3 regions of the Labrenzia sp. 5N genome follow, and region 2 is predicted to be linked to each of the others. Evidence: predicted binding sites of a transcription regulator. Region 2 holds the regulator's gene; each other region holds the start of a gene.

Region 1 (7,144 bases), on a different contig from region 2:
CCTCAAGCACCTCATAGAGCGCCCGTTTGAATTCGTGGCCGGACACCGAGCCCCCCGTTTCTGATTTTGCTCGCGTTTTCATGAATAGCCGAAAGACAGGCTACGACAAAGCTCTCCACGCGGACAGCCCTCACCATGCCGCACGAAGCTGTGCATAGGGGTGAGCGGAACGTGATTGGGCAATTTTGTCGCAGGCCCCATCTCCATGGATAGCCAACCGAACTGAAGGAGGACACCATGACCATAGACACCGACAAGGTTCGCGCCGCGGAAACCACGCCTCACCACATCGTGCTGAAAATGTTGCTGGTCTCGACGTTCTTCGCAGCAGCCGCGCTGGCAGTGACTGCTTTGCTGAACTGAACCAACCGGCAGGCTGCCGGAGGCAGACCTGATCAGGCCACCTCAACCGACGCCCCCCTCCTCGTCATCCCGGCCAAGCACAGCGCGAGCCGGGACCGGCGAGCGACAAGTCTTGCAGGACCTCAAGGGGCCATGCCGAGAGCAATAACCCCCCGATCCCGGATCTTCGCTTCACTGCGTCCGGGATGACCAAAGAGGGGTTTGTTTGAACTCGGTAGCGAGGAAGAGACCTGATACCTTCAGGCGAGCGGGAAAAGCGCCAGTAGGGCCGCCTTCCCCACAAAACAACCAATATCCCCTCCGTCGTCATCCCGGCCAAGCGAAGCGCGAGCCGGGACCGGGGAGCGACAAACCTTGCAGGACCTCAAGAGGCCATGCCGAGAGCAATAACCCCCCGATCCCGGATCTTCGCTTCACTGCGTCCGGGATGACCAAGGAGGGGCTCGCGTAATTTCTCCCCGAGAAGTGACCGAGCGCCTTAAACGAACAAGGGCGGCCCTGATGGGACCGCCCTTTTCAATTTTGATTGCCTGTAGAACCGTCAGAGCCCCGTGAGGTGTGCCTCGATTGCGGCAACGGCTGCGTCGGCCTTGGACCCATCCGGTCCACCGGCTTGCGCCATATCAGGCCGACCGCCACCACCGCGGCCGCCGAGTGCTTCCGAACCGATCCGCACCAGATCCACGGCGCTGACCTTGTCGGTCAGATCCTGCGTGACGGCAGTCACGATGGCGGCCTTGTCGTCTTCGGCAACGCTGATCAGAACGACCACGCCGGACCCGAGCTGGGTCTTGGCCTCGTCGGCCATGCCTTTCAGATCCTTCGGGTTGATCCCCTCGACGATACGCGCCATCAGCTTGAACGCGCCGGCGTCCTTCACCGGCGTGCCGCCTTCCGCTCCACCGCCCATGGCGAGCTTCTTCTTGGCATCCGCCAGTTCGCGCTCCAGCTTCTTGCGATCTTCAACCAGCTGGGCCACGCGAGCCGGAACATCATCGGCGCTGATCTTCAGCAGGCTGGCCAGTTCGCGCATGCGCTTGTCCTGGGCATCCAGATATTCACGGGCTTCTGCGCCGGTCAGCGCTTCGATCCGGCGAACGCCGGCAGCAACCGCACCTTCGGAAACCAGCGTCACCAGACCGATGTCGCCGGTACGCTTCACATGTGTACCGCCGCACAGTTCAAGCGAATAAGGCTTGCCCTGCTTAGGGCCATGGAGAGCGGTCCCCATGGACACGACGCGAACCTCGTCACCATATTTTTCGCCGAACAGAGCCATGGCGCCAGCTTCGATTGCGTCGTCGACCGCCATCAGGCGGGTATCGACGGGCGCGTTCTGCAGCACGATCTCGTTGGCAAAGCCCTCGACCGTTGCCAGCTCCTCATCGCTCACCGGCTTGGGATGCGAGAAGTCGAACCGCAGGCGCTCCGGCGTTACCAGCGAGCCCTTCTGAGCGACGTGATTGCCAAGCACCTCGCGCAAGGCCTCATGCACAAGGTGCGTTGCCGAGTGGTTGGAACGGATCGACTTGCGGCGGGAATGGTCGACCTTCAGTTCCAGGGCAAGGCCCGGAACCAACTCGCCTACTTCCACGGTGACCGAATGAACGAAGAGACCTTCGGCCTTCTTCTGCGTATTGGTCACGGCAACCTTGACGCCATTGGCCAGCATCCAGCCGGTGTCGCCCACCTGGCCGCCGCTTTCGCCGTAAAACGGCGTCTGGTTGAGAACCACGAAACCGCTTTCACCTGTGGACAGCTTGGCAACTTCCTTGTCGTCGGCGGCAAGACCGGCAACGACGCCTTCGGCCGTCTCGGTCTCATAGCCGAGGAAGTCCGTGGCACCGTGCTTTTCCTTCAGTGCGAACCAGACTGCCTCCGTCGCGGCGCTGCCAGACCCGGACCAGGCCGCACGGGCTTCCGCCTTCTGGCGCTCCATTGCAGCATCGAAGCCATCCGTATCAACCGAAATGTCACGCGTTCTGAGCGCGTCCTGGGTCAGGTCCAGCGGAAAGCCGTAGGTGTCATAAAGCTTGAACGCGGTTTCCCCGTCCAGACGACCGCCGGCCTCAAGGCCTTCGGTTGCTGTGTCGAGCAGGCCGAGACCACGCTCCAGCGTCTTGCGGAAACGCGTTTCTTCCAGCTTTAGCGTTTCTGTGATCAGATCTTCAGCGCGGCTCAGCTCCGGATAGGCACGGCCCATTTCACGCACCAGCGCCGGAACCAGCTTGTGCATCAGCGGTTCGCTCGCCCCAAGAAGATGGGCGTGGCGCATGCCGCGGCGCATGATCCGGCGCAGTACATAACCGCGGCCTTCGTTGGACGGAAGCACACCATCGGCAATCAGGAAGCTCGTGGACCGCAGATGGTCGGCAATCACACGGTGGCTGCCGGTGGCGTCGCCTTCTGCTTCCACACCCGTGGCATTGACGGAAGCCGCGATCAGCGCCTTGAAGAGGTCGATGTCGTAGTTGTTGTGGACGCCCTGCATAACGGCGGCGATACGCTCGATGCCCATGCCGGTGTCGATGGACGGACGCGGCAGGTCGAGACGCTTTTCCGGCGTCTGTTCATACTGCATGAAGACGAGGTTCCAGATCTCAATGAACCGGTCGCCATCTTCTTCCGCTGAACCCGGAGGGCCGCCCCAGATGTGGTCGCCATGGTCGTAGAAGATTTCAGAACACGGGCCGCACGGACCGGTATCGCCCATGGACCAGAAATTGTCCGACGTCGCGATACGGATAATCCGGTCTTCACTGAGACCTGCGATCTTCTTCCAAAGATCGAACGCCTGATCGTCTTCGGCAAAGACGGTTACAAGCAGCTTGTCCTTCGGCAGGCCGAATTCCTTGTTGACGAGGTTCCAGGCCAGTTCGATCGCACGGTCCTTGAAATAGTCACCAAAGGAGAAGTTGCCCAGCATCTCGAAGAAGGTGTGGTGGCGCGCAGTGTAACCGACGTTATCCAGGTCGTTGTGCTTGCCGCCGGCGCGAACGCATTTCTGTGCCGTGACCGCACGGGAATAGTCGCGCTTTTCCAGACCGGTGAACACGTTCTTGAACTGGTTCATGCCCGCGTTCGCAAACATCAGGGTCGGATCGTTACGCGGCACCAGCGGCCCGGACTCGACCACTTCGTGGCCGTTTGTCTTGAAATAGTCCAGAAAGGCAGAGCGGATTTCATTTACGCCGGTCATTCGGATCTCGCATCGGTCACAGCCCCGCATATGAGGGCCTGTTGAAAATCTTGAAGGCGCTGGATCTGGGTCGCCGATCCGCGCCGGAACAGCCTTTTAACTTTCACCTCCAACCCTGTCCAGCGGTTGCACGGACCCGACCCAACGGAAAGCTGCCGGGAAACAGGCGATTTCCGGAATGAAGGCTACCCTCACGCGCAGGACAACTGCTCCGACGGGATCTGACCTCTTCCAATTTCGCTTCGTTGCGGGACCTGAAAAGCAAAAGGCCCCCTTCCGGAGTGCGGAAGGAGGCCCTTGGAAGACCGGACAAACGTCCGGAGCTTTTGTAAGCGCTAACCGGAAGCTGAGGATCAGTCCTCGGCTTCTTCCGATGCAGCGTCCGGATCAATGATCGCATCGGCGATCAGGCCGGCGTTCTGGCGGATCGCCAGTTCGATTTCATCGGCAATTTCCGGATTATCCTTCAGAAACTGCTTGGCGTTTTCCCGGCCCTGGCCAAGACGCTGGCTGTTGTAGGAGAACCAGGCACCCGACTTTTCAACGATGTTGCCCTTGACGCCGAGGTCAATGAGTTCGCCGGTCTTGGAGACACCTTCACCATAGACGATGTCGAATTCCACCTGACGGAAAGGAGGCGCAAGCTTGTTCTTGACGACTTTCACGCGGGTCTGGTTGCCGACCACTTCGTCCCGGTCCTTGATCGCACCGATACGGCGGATATCCAAACGGACGGAGGCATAGAACTTGAGCGCGTTACCGCCGGTCGTGGTTTCCGGAGAACCGAACATGACGCCGATCTTCATGCGGATCTGGTTGATGAAGATCACCATGCACTTCGACTTGGAAATCGAAGCGGTCAGCTTGCGAAGAGCCTGGCTCATCAGGCGGGCCTGCATGCCCGGCAGACTGTCGCCCATCTCGCCTTCGAGTTCGGCCTTCGGCGTCAGCGCTGCAACCGAGTCGATGACCAGAACGTCGATGGCGCCGGACCGCACCAGCGTGTCGGCAATTTCAAGCGCCTGTTCACCAGCGTCCGGCTGGGAGATCAGCAGATTGTCGATATCGACGCCAAGCTTGCGCGCATAGATCGGATCCAGCGCGTGCTCCGCATCGACAAAGGCGCAGATACCACCGGTCTTCTGGGCTTCGGCAACCGCATGCAGGGCAAGCGTGGTTTTACCTGAAGACTCCGGCCCGTAGATCTCGACGATACGGCCGCGCGGCAGACCGCCGATCCCGAGCGCGATATCAAGTCCGAGTGACCCGGTCGAGACGGCTTGCACCTCAACCACTTGGCCCTGACCCATCTTCATGATGGAGCCTTTGCCGAAGGCGCGTTCGATTTGGCTGAGCGCTGCGTCCAGCGCTTTTGTCTTATCCATCTGGCTGCTTTCTACGAGACGAAGTGTACTTTGCGACATGGCTTACGCTCCTTATTCCACGATGGACGCGCCGTTTCAATGAGAGCCTTTGTACACATTTTGTTCTCACTTGACAAGTCGGCAAAACCGATTGGTATTAAAATGAAAATGGCTGTTTGTTTCCAATATGTTCTCACTTATCGATTTTAGAACTTACCTAGCGTAATCTATTGATCGGAACATCCCGTGATTCCGCGATCGTGCAGAATCACCGTCGCTTGCCTGCCACCAGTTGCCGCCCCCCGCTTAATCTGCTAGCCCGCGCTTTCAACGGTTGCCAGCACCGGCGCATCGAACGCTTCTGTTCTGATCCCGGCTTTTCATGAGACAGTCCAGAACGTGACTTCAGACATCTCCTCCCCCGTCATCGCAATCGGTGCGATCCATTACGATACGATCGCCCATGCCAGCGAGCCGATCCGCCCCGAGACTTCGACCCCATCGAGGTTGAACGCAAAGCCGGGCGGCGTTGCCACGAACATTGCCCGTGCACTGGTTCGGCTAGGGGTTGGAACACGCCTCGTGGGAGCAGTTGGAGAAGACGGCGCTGCAGACATGCTTTCCCGCCAGCTCAGCCAGGAAGGGCTCGAGCTGCATGTGAAGGCCCGGAAAGGTTTCGCAACGGGCCAGTACCTCGCGCTGCATAATCCGGCAGGTGATCTAGCGGCCGCCTGCGTTGACGACCGTGTTCTGTCCGAAGCTCCGGAGGATCTCTTCGACGGTATCGTCACGGATCTTGCAGCAAACGCGACGGACGATACGATCTGGTTTCTGGATGCCAACCTGCCCGCTGCAATGCTGGTCCGGCTGACGGGGCGTGCCTTGCCCGGGCGTCTTGTTGCCAATGCCGTTTCGGATGCCAAGGCAATCAGGCTGCGTGGGGTTCTCGGCAAACTGGATTGCCTGATGCTGAACCGCGGCGAAGCGGTCACGCTTACAGGGCTTTCCCGCGACACGTCTTCCGAAGACCTGGCGGCGGCCTTGTCGCAGACCGGCCTCAAGAGTTTTGTCCTGACCAGCGCAGCATCTGATGTGCTGGTGCTCGAAAGCGGGAAACTTCACCGGTTCGCACCGCTTCAAACAGATATCGTCGATGTCACCGGAGCAGGCGATGCATTAAGCGCCGGAACGGTCGCGGCGCTCGCCAGAGGCTATGGCCTGACGCAAGCAGTCCCTCTTGGCCTTGCAGCTGCAGCCCTGACCCTGCGCAGCACCGGCGCCCTCGCGGAAGAGCTCTCCTGGGATGCCCTCGCCAACTTTTGACCATATGGACAAATTCCAATCTTGGCGCTGCTCCGCCTTGCGCCTATAAGACCCGCAGAATTGAACCGGCCCGAGCAGCCGGACGAAAACAGAAAGGCACACGCCGTGACCACTCCGACAACGCCCTCCGCCATCAAGGATCTAATCGTTTACAGCGATGAAGTGCGCGAGGCACTTGCGAACGGCAAGCCGATCGTTGCGCTGGAATCGACCATCATCACCCATGGCATGCCTTTTCCGAAGAACGTTGAGACCGCCCGTGAGGTGGAAGCCGACATTCGCGCGGAAGGCGCCGTTCCGGCCACCATCGCGCTGATGGACGGCAAGATCATGGTGGGCCTTTCCGATGAGGATCTCGACCGCCTGGCACAGGCCAAGGACGTGATGAAGTGTTCACGTGCCGACATGACCTTCGCACTTGCCACCGGACGCTACGGCGCGACAACCGTCGCCGCCACGATGATGGCGGCGCATGCGGCGGGCCTGAAGGTTTTTGCCACGGGCGGCATCGGCGGCGTTCACAAGGGCGCGGAAGAAAGCTTCGACATTTCCGCCGACCTCGACGAGCTTGGCTGCACGCCGGTCTGTGTGGTGTCCGCCGGTGCCAAGGCATTGCTCGACATTCCCAAGACCCTGGAAGTTCTGGAGACCAAGGGCGTTCCCGTCATTGCTTTCGGCACGGAAGAACTGCCGGCTTTCTGGTCGCGGGCCAGTGGTCTCAAGGCCCCCTACTCCCTGAATTCGGCTGCCGAAATCGGTTCGCTCCTGAAGATGCGGTCCCGTTTCCCGGATCATGGCGGTGTCCTGATCGCCAACCCGGTACCGGAAGCCGACCAGATCCCGCGGGACGAAATGACTGGTTATATTGATGCCGCCATTGCGGATGCCACTGCGA
Region 2 (7,144 bases):
CGGATATCGTTTGCGATCTTGAACAAGGACACTGAAAGCGTCTTCAAGGCTCCGCTCAACATGACAAGAGCATCATGCGCCCCCTGAACCGCAAACTTGTTCGAAGCCGTATAAAACGGCAAGTCCGTCAGTTCAGCGATCCGGGTGGCAGACAACTCCGCAAAAAGGGGATGAGCGTTGATGCCCGTCCCGACTGCGGTTCCGCCCAGCGCCAGTCCATAGACATCCTTTAGGGCAAAACTGATGCGCTCAATGTCCTGACGCAGCATTTCCGCATAACCGGAAAACTCCTGACCAAGCGTCAAAGGCGTGGCGTCCTGCATATGCGTTCTGCCGATCTTTATGATGTCGTCCCAGGCGTCGGCTTTGTCTTGCAGGCTCTTGTGGAGCAGCTGGACGCCGGGCAAAAGGCGATGTGTCACCTGGAGTGCAGCGGCCATGTGCATCGCTGCGGGAAAGCTGTCATTGGACGATTGAGACAGGTTCACGTGATCGTTTGGATGAACCGGATCCTTTGACCCCAGCACACCACCGGCAAGGGCAATGGCGCGATTGGAGATCACTTCATTCACGTTCATGTTGGTTTGTGTTCCGCTGCCGGTCATCCAGACGTGCAACGGAAAATGGTCGTCAAGTTTTCCATCAATTACTTCGTCGGCTGCCTGGACAATCAACCGAGCAAGATCTGCATCCAGCAACCCCAGCTCTTCGTTTGCTAGGGCCGCTGCCTTCTTCAAAACGCCATAAGCGTGGACAAGCTCTATCGGCATCAGGTCGCTACCGATGGAAAAATACTTCAAGGAGCGCTGTGTCTGTGCCCCCCAGTATTTGTCCTCCGGCACGTCTATTTCGCCGATGCTGTCGCTTTCAGTACGCATATGCGCCTCCTCGTGAGTGGCTCAAGGGGCCAGCAAGGTTTCCGTCAGTTCACTATCGGGATCCTTCAAACCGTCTATGACATCGAAATGATGGCGGCCGGGATCCTCCTTGTAGGTGGCCATTGGCCAGGCATCCGCAAGGAGTTTCGATTGCCTTAGAAACTCCGGACGCTCCGCTCCGCCAACCCAGGCGACAACCGGACAGTCAACGGCGGGCACCATCAATGCCGCACTTTCGGCCATGGCATCGTCTTCGTTCATCTGGAAGGACTTGTTCATCACCGTGTTTCTGAGCGGGCGAAGGTCGTGCAAACCGCTGATGGAAACAACACGCTCGATTCGATCCAGAACGTCTTTCGGCAACCGGCTGTTTTCGCAAATCATGCGTGTGACCAGATGCCCACCAGCGGAATGCCCGGCAAGACGGATCGGGCCACCGACGCGAGCAGCCGCCTTCGTAATCGCGACAGAGATTTGCCGCGTGATATCTGCGATCCGCGCATCAGGAGCCAGATCATACGACGGCATGCATACCGTCCAGCCTCTTGCCAGGCAGCCGCTAGAAAAATGCGACCAGGAACTTTTATCGAATCTCAGCCAGTAGCCACCGTGCACGAACACGACGAGCCCCTTGGACTTCCTCTGCGGCCGAAACACATCGAACCGCTGACGATCCCCTTCCCCGTAAACGACATCCAGATCCTTTTCGACCCAGCTTTTCCGGAAGGTTTTCGCTTCCTGTGCCCAGCGCACGATGAAATCGTCAGCGCCTGGAATATAGGCAGCATTTGAATAGGCATCGTCCCAATCAATAATCGTCATCTCACTCATTCGAAATCCTCAGGCAAACGTCGAAACCGATCGGCGGCATACTTGCACGATTTACCTAGAAAGCGGAACGGTCTGAATGCCAATCTCAACTTGTCAAACGGACTGCCATCAACCTAACGTCTGAAAAAACCAGTAGTCGGGAGGCAAACTTAGATGGTGGAGCGCTGTTCCAATCGCGTGGCCAATCTTGCGCATTTTCTGTCCAGGAACGCTGCCCGGTGGCCCTCAGGGCCTGCGGTTGTCGAGGATGGGGTCACCTTGAGCTGGTCAGAAATCGATTCGCGCGTCTCCGCACTTGCCAAGGGTCTCCAATCGGAATTCGGCGTTTCCAAGGGCGACGGCTTGCTGGTCCAGGCCCAGAACTCGCATCAGATGATCGAGATCATGTTGGCCGCATTTCGTCTGGGAGCCATCTGGGTTCCCTGCAATTTCAGACAGGCTCCGGGCGAAACGGCCTATGCTGCGGTAAAAGCGAAGGCGAAGGTTTTCCTGTGTGACGCTGATTTTGGTGCTCAGGCCGATGCAGTGCGAAACGCCAGAGATCAGCTGACAGGATGCATTACAATTGGATCCAGCGACTTTGGCACAAGCTATGAGGATCTCCTCTCCCGTTACCGGGGACAGGTCCTGCAGAACGAGGCAGTGGACTATAACGATCCCTGTTGGCTGTTCTTCACCTCAGGCTCAACCGGCCGCCCGAAGGCGGTTGTCCTCAGTCACGGGCAGATCGGATTCGTTTGCGTCAACTACATGGCAGACCTGTTGCCCGGGACGACGGAGCGCGATGCGTCGCTGGTCATAGCTCCATTGTCACACGGTGCAGGGTTGCAACTGATTGCCCAGCTATCAGTTGGTTCCACACATGTTCTTCTGCCCGGAGGTGGCTTCAATCCGTCGACTGCATTCGAGTTGATCGAAAAACACAAGGTCAGCAATCTCTTCACCGTTCCCACAATCGTCAAACGCCTGGTGGAGGACCCTTCTGTCGATCAGTACGATCACTCGAGCCTTCGTCACGTCATTTATGCGGGGGCTCCCATGTATAGGGAGGACCAGAAGCTGGCACTCCAGAAATTGGGGCACGTTCTGGTTCAATACTACGGACTTGGCGAGGTCACCGGAAACATCACCGTGCTACGGCCACAGGATCATTTTCTGGAGGATGGACCTGAGACACGCAGCGGCACCTGCGGTACCGAGCGCACAGGTATAGAGGTTTCGATTCAGGACGAGGAAGGCAATCATTTGCCCCCCAATGAAACGGGTGAAGTCTGCGTCATCGGTTCGGCAGTCTGTGCTGGCTATCTGGAAGACGAAGACGCCAACCAGAAGTCTTTCCGGAACGGCTGGTTCCGCACCGGAGACATCGGTCACATGGATGAACAGCGCTACCTCTTCCTGACAGGCCGAGCGTCGGACATGTACATTTCTGGTGGCTCCAACGTCTACCCGAAGGAAGTCGAGGAAGTGCTGCTTACACATCCGGATATTTCCGAGGTCGCAATTCTCGGCATTCCGGACAGGCAATGGGGCGAAGTCGGCCTAGCCGTTTGCGTGGCTGCCCCAGACAAGTCACCCGACCATCAGGAACTCAGCGACTATCTGAACGGCAAGATCGCCCGCTACAAGATGCCTGCACGTTATCTCTTCATTCCCGCAATGCCGACAAGCGCCTATGGCAAGATCACCAAGAAACTGGTGCGGGAGCATTTGACCGAGAAAGGCCTGTTATGAGACGGCCCGCCCCCAGGTCTCTGTCCGACATTCGTCATCCCGGCCCAGCAGCCATCAATCGGCTCCCCCATGCCAGATGTCTGGCGAAACCATTGGAAATCTCCCTGGCAGAGCAAACTCCCTTGCTGGAGGCGCTGGGCCGCTTCGCCACGCACCAAGGACTGAGCTCCGCCGTTCTCGATCTTTCCGGGCTCACGCTCGAAGCGTTCGACTTCGTAATGCCTGCCTGTGCAATTGATGACAGACATGCAGCCTGGTACAGCGACACGCACTCCTCGAAAGGCGCAACGCTGGAGTCCGCAGTTGCCATTCTCGGGATACGAGATGGTGAATGGTTCGCTCATGTACACGCCTATTGGCGTGAGGAAGAAGTCGAGCACCTTGGCCACTTACTGCCGCATACGCTGAAGGTTGCGCATCAGGGGGCCATCAAAGGGTACGGCCTGCAAGGCGCAGCCTTCGTGGCATCGCTGGATCCGGAAACCGAATTCACGCTGTTTCGTGTGCAGCAGGATGACAAACAGTCACGGACAACCGATTACAATGCGCTTATCACCACACTCGCTCCGTTTGCCGATCTGACGGACAGCATCCAAGAACTCGCAAAAGAGCTGAAAGCCCCCTCCTACGAGGTCTATGGACTGGGCAGTCTGGCCGGAGCAGCGTTTCGCGATGCCCAGCCGATGACAGGTCTGATCTCCGAGATACTCCTGACTGAAAACGCTGGCGCGAAACCGGATCAAGAGCTTTGCGTCCCAATCCGCGCCGTTGATCTCGAAGGTGCACTGCATCGGGGCATTCTCACCACTGGTGACGCGCCGACTTTGATCACCTGTGAACTGCTGATCATGACCGGATCGAAGGACGACCTAAATCCGATATCGGAGACGGATTGAATACGGCAACTTGTTCGAAGCCAAGAACAGTAAGAGAACATTTACCCTTGCAGAACACAATGAGAACAGGTACCATGTTCTTGATTTGTACCAGATGTTTTCTCGGTCAGGGGACGCCTACATGCTGACGCGCAAGCAGTACGAACTGCTCATGTTCATTCACGAAAGACTGAAAGAAACCGGTGTGCCGCCGTCTTTCGACGAAATGAAGGATGCGCTCGACCTGCGCTCCAAGTCCGGCATTCACCGCCTGATCACCGCGCTTGAAGAACGTGGCTTCATCCGGCGCCTGCCGAACCGGGCCAGAGCCATGGAGGTTGTTCGTCTTCCGGACTCCATCGCACCCGGCCTGGGCGCTCCACGGCCAAGAGGCAGCTTCTCACCTGAAGTCATTGAAGGCTCACTCGGCAAACCGGAGCCTGAAAAAGCTGCACCGGTGCCGGTGTCCAGTGTTACGGAAATCCCCGTCATGGGCCGCATTGCAGCCGGCGTGCCCATCGAGGCCATTCAAACACACAGCCATTCCATCACAGTGCCGCAGGACCTGCTTGGTCGCGGGGAACACTACGCGCTGGAGGTTCGTGGTGATTCCATGATTGAGGCCGGCATTCTGGACGGTGATACCGTTCTTATCCGCCGGACCGACAGCGCCGACAGTGGCGACATCGTGGTTGCACTTGTGGACGATGAAGAAGCCACCTTGAAGAGGCTGCGCAAGAAAGGCGCTTCCATCGCTCTTGAAGCAGCCAACCCGGCTTATGAAACCAGGATCTTCGGTCCCGGCCGCGTTCGTGTTCAGGGCCGCCTCGTTGCCCTGTTTCGTCAGTATTGACCAGTCACTCCTCTGCGCGCGCTTCGGTCACCGAGGCGCGCTCGGCTAGACGCAGGCTGTCTCTCGTTACCGTACCCTGGTGATGCCAGGGGCGCGGTGGGTCCGGGATGGCAAACTTCAGTTTCTCGATTTTCAGATTTTCGTTTGGCGGATGGCCCGGTGCACCGGCTCCGCTCGTAGCATTTGCGGCCTCGCTGAAATCACCGGGCGATAGCCAGATGGAGACGGCACCACGTTCGGTGCGCGTACCGTGATCCAGAACGAGGGTTGCGCCGCAGCTCTCCGGAGCGACAAGATCGGTCACGACCAAATCGGCATATCGGCAATCCAGCTGAAACGATTCAAATGTCTTTGGCTGCGCGATTGCAAAAAAGGATCGCTTGCCATCCAGCCGTTCTGCGTCCTCTGAATTGACGTAGGCCCTGATGACACAACCGTCGTCATCGCAATTTCTTTGAGGCGATTTCATCTTGCGCGACAAGATCGCATCATTCCTCACTCCTTCCGACTGCAGCCATAGATCACTTGCAAACGATCTCCCCCTTGCTGCGTAACGCAAAGTTCCCGTTTCATCGCGGGCAGCTATTCGAGAGCCGCTTGCAGCAATCTGGATATCGGGAGGCCGGCTGGTAAGAACAATCAATATTCCTGCGACGAGAGGCACTCCGGCGAGCACACGCTTTCTGCCAGGCACCAACAATCCGGCAAATAATGCTGATAGCAACAGCAATGCAGCAGCCCCGTCGAGCCTTCCGGAAGTTCCGCTGCCGGCATCAAGGACTGCGGTAAAGGAAGCAACCCTCAACAGAAGTGAAACTCCGAAAGACATGACAGCCAGAGGGAGAGCTGCAAGGCCGAAGGGCATCAGAACGAATGCAAGTACTCCCATCGGCATCACAACAAGTGAAAACACCGGCATTCCCAGCAAGTTGCCGACAAGGCCATAGGGCGCGATGCGGCTGAAGTGATGAGCTCCTATTATGCCGGTCGCCAGCCCTGCGACCAATGCGGTGACGAACAGCCCTGCAACCCACTTGCCGAGGTAAAGACAAGTCGCCATGCCCCATCCGGACAGTCTTTCACCAGATGACAGAGAACGATCTCGCTGCCGCCACAGGTCATATACGGCGACCAGGCAGATCACGGCAGCGAAGGACATCTGGAAGCCGGGAAAAAACAACCGCTCAGGAGCAATCAGCAAGAGTACGAGGCCAGCCAACGCTACGCTTCGCAGGGTCAGGCCGCGTCGCCCCACCAGAATTCCGACAAAGACAATCGCGATCATCAGGAACGATCGTTGCGTCGCAACCGCACTACCGGACAGAAGCAGATAGACAACTGCAGCACCAAGGGCTGAAAGCGCGGCCCATTTGTGCACCGGCCACCTGAGCGTCAGGACCGGCACCAAGGAAAAGAGCAGCAAGACCGCGCCATAGGCGCCGCCTGCAAAGAGCGCCATATGCAGTCCGGAAATTGCAAGAATGTGAGCCAGTCCGGCGGCCCGTAAAATCTCTTCCTGCTCTTCGGTTATACCGCTGCGGTCTCCAACCAGAAGAGCAATGATCAGTGCGGTTTCCGGCCCTTCCGAAAGATTGCCCCTGATACGCTCCGCGAGGTCTATTCGAAGCTTGGCAACGGCAACGGCTGGGCGAAATTCATTTCCAGCCTCCTCAGTCTCGATGACCTCGGGAGACCCGAAACTGAAACCCGTCGCACCTATCTGCTGAAAGAAGGCCCGGAAGGAATAATCGTATCCTCCTGGAAAGACGGGACCTGCAGGGGGAAACAGCCGCGCACTGACGCTCACGGTGCGCCCCACTTCAATGTCGCTTCCCGCCGGAACCCGCAAGCGCACCTTGGCGGGGAACTCGCCCTCCTCGACAGGACGCCCATTGACCGAGGATACGGCCAGCACGATCCGGTGACCGGCTGCCCCGCTGTCAATCTCTTCTATGTAGCCAGCAAGATCTGCG
Region 3 (7,144 bases), 290 kb from region 2:
GTTACGAGCGTGAAGGCTGTGCCCTTGCGTCCGGCGCGGCCCGTCCGGCCAATCCGGTGGACATAGTCTTCGGCATTGCTCGGAACATCGAAGTTGAAGACGTGGCTGACCTCGGGAATATCGAGGCCACGCGCGGCAACGTCACTTGCGACAAGGAGCTTGATCGTTCCCTTCCGGAAATTGTCCAGCATCATCATGCGGGTACGCTGGTCCATGTCGCCATGGAGAGCGCCGACGTTGTATTCATGACGCTCCAGAGAGCGGTAAAGCGTCGTCACGTCCCGTTTGCGGTTGCAGAACACAATCGCATTCTTGAGGTCTTCAGCACCTTCCAGCAGTTCGCGCAGGGCTGCGCGCTTTTCGTAGTCCTTGGACTCGGCTGCCTTCAGAAACTGAGCGACGTTTTCAGCCGTCGACGAGGTCGGAGCAACTTCGATACGGGCCGGGTTTTGCAGGAACGTTTCGGTCAGACGCTGGATTTCTGGTGGCATCGTCGCCGAGAAGAAAAGCGTCTGACGAGTGAACGGGATCAGTTTGCAGATCCGCTCGATATCCGGAATGAAGCCCATGTCGAGCATACGATCGGCTTCGTCGATGACAAGGATTTCAACGCCCTGCAACAACAGCTTGCCGCGCTCGAAGTGATCAAGCAGACGGCCAGGCGTCGCGATCAGAACATCTGTGCCACGGTCGAGCTTCTTGTCCTGGTCGGAAAAGGAAACACCGCCGATCAGCAGGGCGACATTGAGTTTATGGTTGGTGCCGTATTTGGCGAAATTCTCTTCAACCTGCGCAGCGAGTTCTCGCGTCGGTTCCAGGATGAGCGTGCGCGGCATCCGCGCACGAGCGCGACCCTTTTCGAGCAGCGTCAGCATGGGCAGTGTGAAACTTGCGGTCTTGCCGGTTCCGGTCTGGGCAATGCCAAGGATGTCGCGGCGCTCAAGCACCTGCGGAATGGCTCCCGACTGGATTGCCGTGGGTTCCTTATAACCTGCTGCTTCAACTGCAGCGAGGACCTTCTCGCTAAGACCGAGAGTATTAAATGCCATGGAGCGCTTTGCCCGAATGTTGTGATTGTTAATCGGCGGCGCCGTGGGAACCGCCGGTGCCAATGTGCGCACACCCTACATTCATGCGCTCAGGTGTCAATGCGCTTGAGAGGTAAAATCTCAAGAAAATCGAGTAATTCCGAGTACGATTTGCCATCTCAGTTAATAGTGCAACCAAGTTGGTTCATGAAATCGGCTGGAAAATCAGTATGCGTTGCCCAAAATGCAGGCGCAAACGAAGGTATGTGTTTCCGAAAGTATCGCTTCAGCCGGTATTCGATACGTAAAATTGCGCAGCGTCAGGCAGAAAGAGCCGCCGGTTTGTAGAACAGGTCGTAGTCTGACTTGTAGCGCCGCCGCAGCTGCTGAACCAGGCTGTCTTCGGTAAAGGACAACAGCGTGTCCCTGCCGACAAAATTGTCCACGTGATACGCGACAGGAGATTTCGTGCGGAACCTGAGAGAGCTTTCCGAAAGAAAAGTCGCGAATGACTGGTCGAAATCTTCAAGCTGCAAGATCAGATCGGCCGTCAACATACCTTTGTAGGTGAGGGCAGCTGTCTGGCTGCGAAACAGATTGTCTGCTTCCAGGTCCGAGATCGACGCAACGTGTGACACGAACTCCTGAGGTGTCATGTCCTGATTGAACTGGCGCTCTTCATAATAGGCAGGAAGCGGATCGGCACTCAGGATGACTTTCTCATAACAGTAGGCCAACCGATGCATCGGATCCTGGACCCAGGCCGCGACTTTCATTTCGGGATGCCGTCGCTTGAGTTCGCGTGCTGTCAGTAACTCCACATTCCCATGGAAGAGCAGCCGTTCCGTGGCGGCGGTCCGAAGATCAAAACCGGAAAGGGCCTTTAGCTTGTCGGTACCGGCAAGGCAATGAAGAACCGGGCGCAGAAGTTGAAAAGCAGGTTCTGCGATACGGGCAAAGGCGATCTTGTGCTTGGGAAAAGCCAGGAAGACATGATTTCGCAAGGGGCGAAGCCGTCTGTCCAGTATCGAATACATCCGGTTTAACATGCTACGTTTCCGACCGGTCAAATAGGCAGTGCGGGCAAAAATATACGCCCGCCCAACCTCTTCAAAAAAAGATATAGATCAAAATACCTGCTGTTGCGGCTAAATATCAAGATCCTCAGCGAATTCAGCGTTGTCCTGAATGAACCGGAAGCGCGCTTCCGGCTTGTTGCCCATCAGCCGTTCAACGGTGTCGTTGGTGTCTGTTACAGCTTCTTCTTCTACAACGACCTTCAGCATGGTCCGCTTGGACGGATCCATCGTCGTTTCCTTCAGCTGAGCCGGCAACATTTCACCCAAACCCTTGAAACGGCCGATTTCCACCTTGGATTTACCCTTGAAGACGGTCTCCATCAATTCGTCTTTATGGGCATCGTCGCGTGCATAGAGGGTCTTCCCCCCCTGGCTGAGACGATAGAGTGGTGGCACGGCCAGGAAGAGATGGCCGCCACGGATTAGCTCCGGCATTTCGCGGTAAAAGAAAGTAATCAAAAGTGATGCAATGTGGGCGCCGTCGACGTCAGCATCCGTCATGATGACGATCTTCTCGTACCGCAGGTCACTTTCCCGGTATTGGGAGCGCGTGCCGCAGCCAAGGGCCTGGATGAGATCGGCGAGCTGCTGGTTGGCAACGAGTTTGTCGCGGCCGGCGTTTGCGACGTTCAGGATCTTGCCGCGCAAGGGCAAGACGGCCTGGTTGGAACGGTTGCGCGCCTGTTTGGCCGAACCACCTGCCGAGTCACCCTCCACGATGAAGAGTTCGGTTCCATCGGACTGGTTTGCCGAGCAGTCGGCAAGTTTGCCCGGGAGGCGCAGCTTGCGCACGGCTGTCTTGCGGGCGACGTCTTTTTCCTGGCGACGGCGCAAGCGCTCATCCGCGCGATCGATAACCCACTCCAGAAGCTTGTTTGCCTGGTTGGGGGAGGCTGTCAGCCAATGGTCAAATGCATCACGGACAGCCGTCTCCGCAATGCGCGTGGCTTCGTTGGTCGCCAGTTTGTCTTTGGTCTGGCCGACGAATTCAGGCTCACGGATGAAGACGGACAGCATTCCGCCGGCTGATGTCATCACATCATCGCCGGTGATGATGGATGCCTTCTTGTTGTTTGTCAGTTCGCCATATGCCTTGAGGCCACGCAGCAGGGCATATCGAAAACCCGCTTCGTGAGTTCCGCCTTCCGGTGTCGGCACGGTGTTGCAGTAGGAACTGACAAAGCCGTCGCCGGCAAACCAGCTCACTGCCCATTCCACGGACCCGTGTTTGCCGGCGTTGTCGGTGCGGCCGAAGAACACGTCGTCGACGACACGGCGTTCCTTGGTCAGTCTTTCGTTGAGAAAGTCGCGAAGACCGCCGGGGAAGTGAAACACGGCCTCAGCCGGTGTCTCGTCCTTTTCAGACAGCAATTCAGGTGCGCAGTGCCAGCGGATCTCAACACCGCCAAAGAGATAGGCCTTGGACCGTGCCATCTTCAAAAGGCGCGCCGGGACAAATTTGGCGCCTTTGCCGAAGATTTGATCGTCTGGTTTGAAGCTGACCTGGGTCCCGCGTCTGTTCTGGGTGTCGCCAACCAGCTCGAGAGGACCCTGGGCGTGACCACGGCGGAAGATCTGGCGATAGAGCTTGCGGCTGCGTGCGACCTCTACAATCAGTTCCTCTGACAGCGCGTTGACCACGGAAATTCCGACACCGTGCAGACCGCCAGAGGTCTCGTAGACCTTGCTGTCGAACTTGCCGCCCGCATGCAGCGTCGTCATGATCACTTCGAGTGCGGACTTGTCCTTGAACTTCGGGTGAGGGTCGACAGGAATACCGCGGCCGTTGTCGGTGATCGTCAGATAGCCATCGTTGGAAAGCGACACGTCGATCCACGTCGCATGGCCGGCAACCGCCTCATCCATGGAGTTGTCGATCACTTCGGCAAAGAGGTGATGCAACGCCTTTTCATCAGTGCCGCCAATATACATGCCTGGCCGGCGCCGAACCGGCTCGAGCCCTTCTAGAACCTCGATGTCGGCCGCTGAATAATCGTCGCTGACCGCGACAGGCGCAACGGGACGCGGCTTTTGCGGAGCTGGGGCGGGCTCATCTCGTATCATTGGGGCAGAGACCGCCGCGTTGCCTGCAAATAGATCGTCTTTTGCGCTCATTCCGTATCGCCTGATGGGTCTTGGGTCATAGTTTTTACAAACTCAGCGCTGTTACCTACACCGAATCATGTCTCAGTTTGAAGGACAAAGATAGAACGGCAAAGGTAATTGGCCAAAAGCCCCCGTTTTCAACAGCCAGGGGCCCAAAAAACCGATCTGGAAACACATCATCAACCCGCCTGTGTTGAAATAGGGGTCTTGAATGGGAGAGGGGCGGTCACAATATGTGCCAATTCCGCAACAGTTACTGACAGAGTCATTTGCAGGGCCCCGGTTTGCCGCCGTTGCCCCTGTTCGGCCATGTTTGCCCGTCACCCGTTACGCTAATGTCTGGGACGACCAGATCGGGATCAACTCCTGAAGTGGTTCACAGTCCGGACAAAAGTGTCAGGAAATGGTCTTATTTCGGCGTCGTATGGCCCAACTTAAGACGAAATGATCGGCCAATTTAGGCCACTCCGAAACAGTGGGTCCCGCAGGCATATGCTTTTGGGACCAAAGAGACAGCAAATGCGCTTGGCGCGGACAAAAAACAAGAAAGTCCGTCGGGGATCTGTTTCGTTGCCGACGGATAATAGTGTGACTGGGATGCCTAAGAACAGCACAAAGCTTCAACGCATGGGAAGAGCCGGAACCGTGCTCGGTGCGTTGATCCTGATCGGCCTGACAGGGCCCGTGGCCGCCTTTGACGGTCAGCCGGCGCCTGCACGGGCGATCGGTCCGAACGATCTTTCCCCGTCTGAAGCACTGCGGGCCGGTGCCCGCCAATATTATTCCGGCGACAAGGCGGCTGCGCTTGGGTCGCTGCAGTATGCCGCCGAAAACGGTCAGCCCATGGCCGCCTGGAAGCTGGGCGAAATGTATGCCTCCGGCGACGGCGTCAAGGAAGACGACCTCAAGGCCTTCGAATATTACAGTCAGATCGTTCGTGAGCACGGGGAAGATCGCCCCGATGCACCGGATGCTCCCTTCGTCTCAAGCGCTTTCGTTGCGCTCGGTTCCTACTATCTGAACGGCATCGACGGCGCTGTGCCCAAGAATGAATCACGTGCCCGTCAGATCTTCACGCATGCCGCGTCCTATTTCGGCGATGCCGATGCCCAGTATGAACTTGGCCGCATGTACCAGGAAAACAACAGCCGCATGGCCGTTCGTTGGTACAATCTTGCCGCGCTCAAGGGTCATGTGGGTGCCCAGGCACGCCTTGGTGAAACGCTCTATGCACTCGGTACGTCGGACAAGAAAAAAGCTCGCGGCCTGATGTGGATGACCGTTGCCCGGGAACAGGCCAAGGGGACGGATGCCAGCTGGATCCATTCCATGCACGAGCAGTATTTCGCGGTTTCGCCCGAGCCTGTCAGGCAGATGGCCAGATCAATGGCTGACGGATGGTTGAAGCAAAATCGCCCGGACGTGCTCACCGCACAGCAGTTGCCCGCTCAATAACCTCAAGCTCATAGAGACCGATCTGAACACCATGTACGTGTGATCGGCTGCAATGGCTTTCGCACAAGCCATGTCATCTCTGCTCCGGCTCGAAGCTGGAGAGAGCCAGGGTTTCAGAAAATCCGCTTTATCTTATGAGTGGACTTCAACCTGAAGGATGAGCTGGTGTCGTCGGACGACTGGTCGTGAATTTATCGATCGCAGGGCTTTGAATTTGGGTCAGTGGGCAAGGCGCGTTGCTGATCTGCCATGACGTATTGTTCAGCACCATCTCACATGTCGCCATTCTCAGCCCGGATGGGCTCTTCAGGCAGATAGATTCACCTACGCCGTATTTCTCGCCCTGGTATCGGCAGGTACACGAGACGTCTTGCGCCCGAGCTGCGCTGCCTGACCCAAGAACCAGACCCAAAATCAACCATGCGGTGACAGTAAAGACCGAACGACCGGTAATCGAAGTCGTTACCGGTGTGTCTGTTCCGCATGTCGCCGTCGCGGATGTTGGTCGGCTGAGCGTCATCCCATGATGGAAAAAAGCTTACCATGACGTCAGCCGACTGCAAGCCCGGTTTCCGGGCACGCACCGCGCTTCACGCCTGCATCAGCAATGGAGTAGTTGGATTTCTGGAGGCAGTTTCAGTCTCAAGCAGCCAACTTCACCCAGACTGGCACATGATCCGACGGCTTTTCCCAGCCGCGCACATGCTTATCGATACCGCAGCCTGAGAACCGGTCTGTGGCCTGCGGAGACATCAGAATATGATCGATCCGAATGCCATTGTTTTTTTGCCAGGCACCTGCCTGATAGTCCCAGAACGTGAATGTTTCCGGCGCTTCGCTGCAGGACCGGACTGCTTCGGTCAAGCCGAGGTGGGTGAGGGCACGGAAGCGTTGCCGGCTCTCAGGCTGAAAGAGAGCGTCTTCCAGCCAGTTCTGCGGGTTCTTGGCATCCACCGGATCGGGGATCACATTGTAGTCTCCCAGCAGCAGGAATGGCGTTTCCTCTGAAAGACGCATTTGAGCATGCGCAATCAACCGGTCCATCCACTCGAGCTTGTACGGAAATTTTTCTGTTCCCAGCGGATTGCCGTTGGGAAGGTAGAGGCAACCGATTCGAACCTGGCCGCTATCCGTCGACAGGCTGCCTTCAATATAACGGGCCTGTTCGTCCGCATCGTTTCCGGGCAAGCCGCGCTGAATATCAGTCAGCGGCGTCTTGGACAGAAGCGCCACGCCGTTGAAACCCTTTTGGCCGTGTGTTTCGACGGCGTAACCGAGGTCTTCAAACGGTTGACGGGGAAAGTTCTCGTCGACGGACTTGATTTCCTGAAGGCAGGCGACATCCGGAGACGCTTCCTTGAGCCACTCAAGGACAGTGTCGATACGCGCCTTGACGCCGTTTATGTTCCAGGTCGCAATTTTCATGAGCGCGGTTGCCTCAATTGTTCGAAACTGCCGGGGCAACCGGCGTCAATG

What was found. Region 2 encodes LexA, which represses DNA repair genes until DNA is damaged. Its sites were predicted from a motif close to TGTTCNNNNTGTGTTCNG; they were not measured.
Region 1: a site for LexA is predicted at 5,104-5,121, ahead of recA (recombinase RecA). Genes of this name have one in related genera too.
Region 3: a site for LexA is predicted at 4,303-4,320, ahead of parE (DNA topoisomerase IV subunit B). Genes of this name have one in related genera too.

The regions. Positions count from the first base shown of each region.
Region 1 covers NZ_JAAZTM010000016.1:467,756-474,899, reverse strand. Annotated here, with positions in the region: gene HEP89_RS18050 (cyclic nucleotide-gated ion channel) at 1-46, opposite strand, end outside; gene HEP89_RS29880 (hypothetical protein) at 238-363, shown strand; gene alaS (alanine--tRNA ligase) at 905-3,562, opposite strand; gene recA (recombinase RecA) at 3,916-4,986, opposite strand; gene HEP89_RS18035 (PfkB family carbohydrate kinase) at 5,326-6,249, shown strand; gene HEP89_RS18030 (pseudouridine-5'-phosphate glycosidase) at 6,355-7,144, shown strand, end outside.
Region 2 covers NZ_JAAZTM010000020.1:125,696-132,839, reverse strand. Annotated here, with positions in the region: gene fumC (class II fumarate hydratase) at 1-878, opposite strand, end outside; gene HEP89_RS21140 (alpha/beta hydrolase) at 900-1,709, opposite strand; gene HEP89_RS21135 (acyl-CoA synthetase) at 1,863-3,443, shown strand; gene HEP89_RS21130 (hypothetical protein) at 3,536-4,339, shown strand; gene lexA (transcriptional repressor LexA) at 4,461-5,171, shown strand; gene HEP89_RS21120 (ComEC/Rec2 family competence protein) at 5,176-7,144, opposite strand, start outside.
Region 3 covers NZ_JAAZTM010000020.1:412,969-420,112, reverse strand. Annotated here, with positions in the region: gene HEP89_RS22445 (DEAD/DEAH box helicase) at 1-1,049, opposite strand, end outside; gene HEP89_RS22440 (sulfotransferase family 2 domain-containing protein) at 1,349-2,077, opposite strand; gene parE (DNA topoisomerase IV subunit B) at 2,177-4,222, opposite strand; gene HEP89_RS22430 (tetratricopeptide repeat protein) at 4,811-5,668, shown strand; gene xth (exodeoxyribonuclease III) at 6,311-7,093, opposite strand.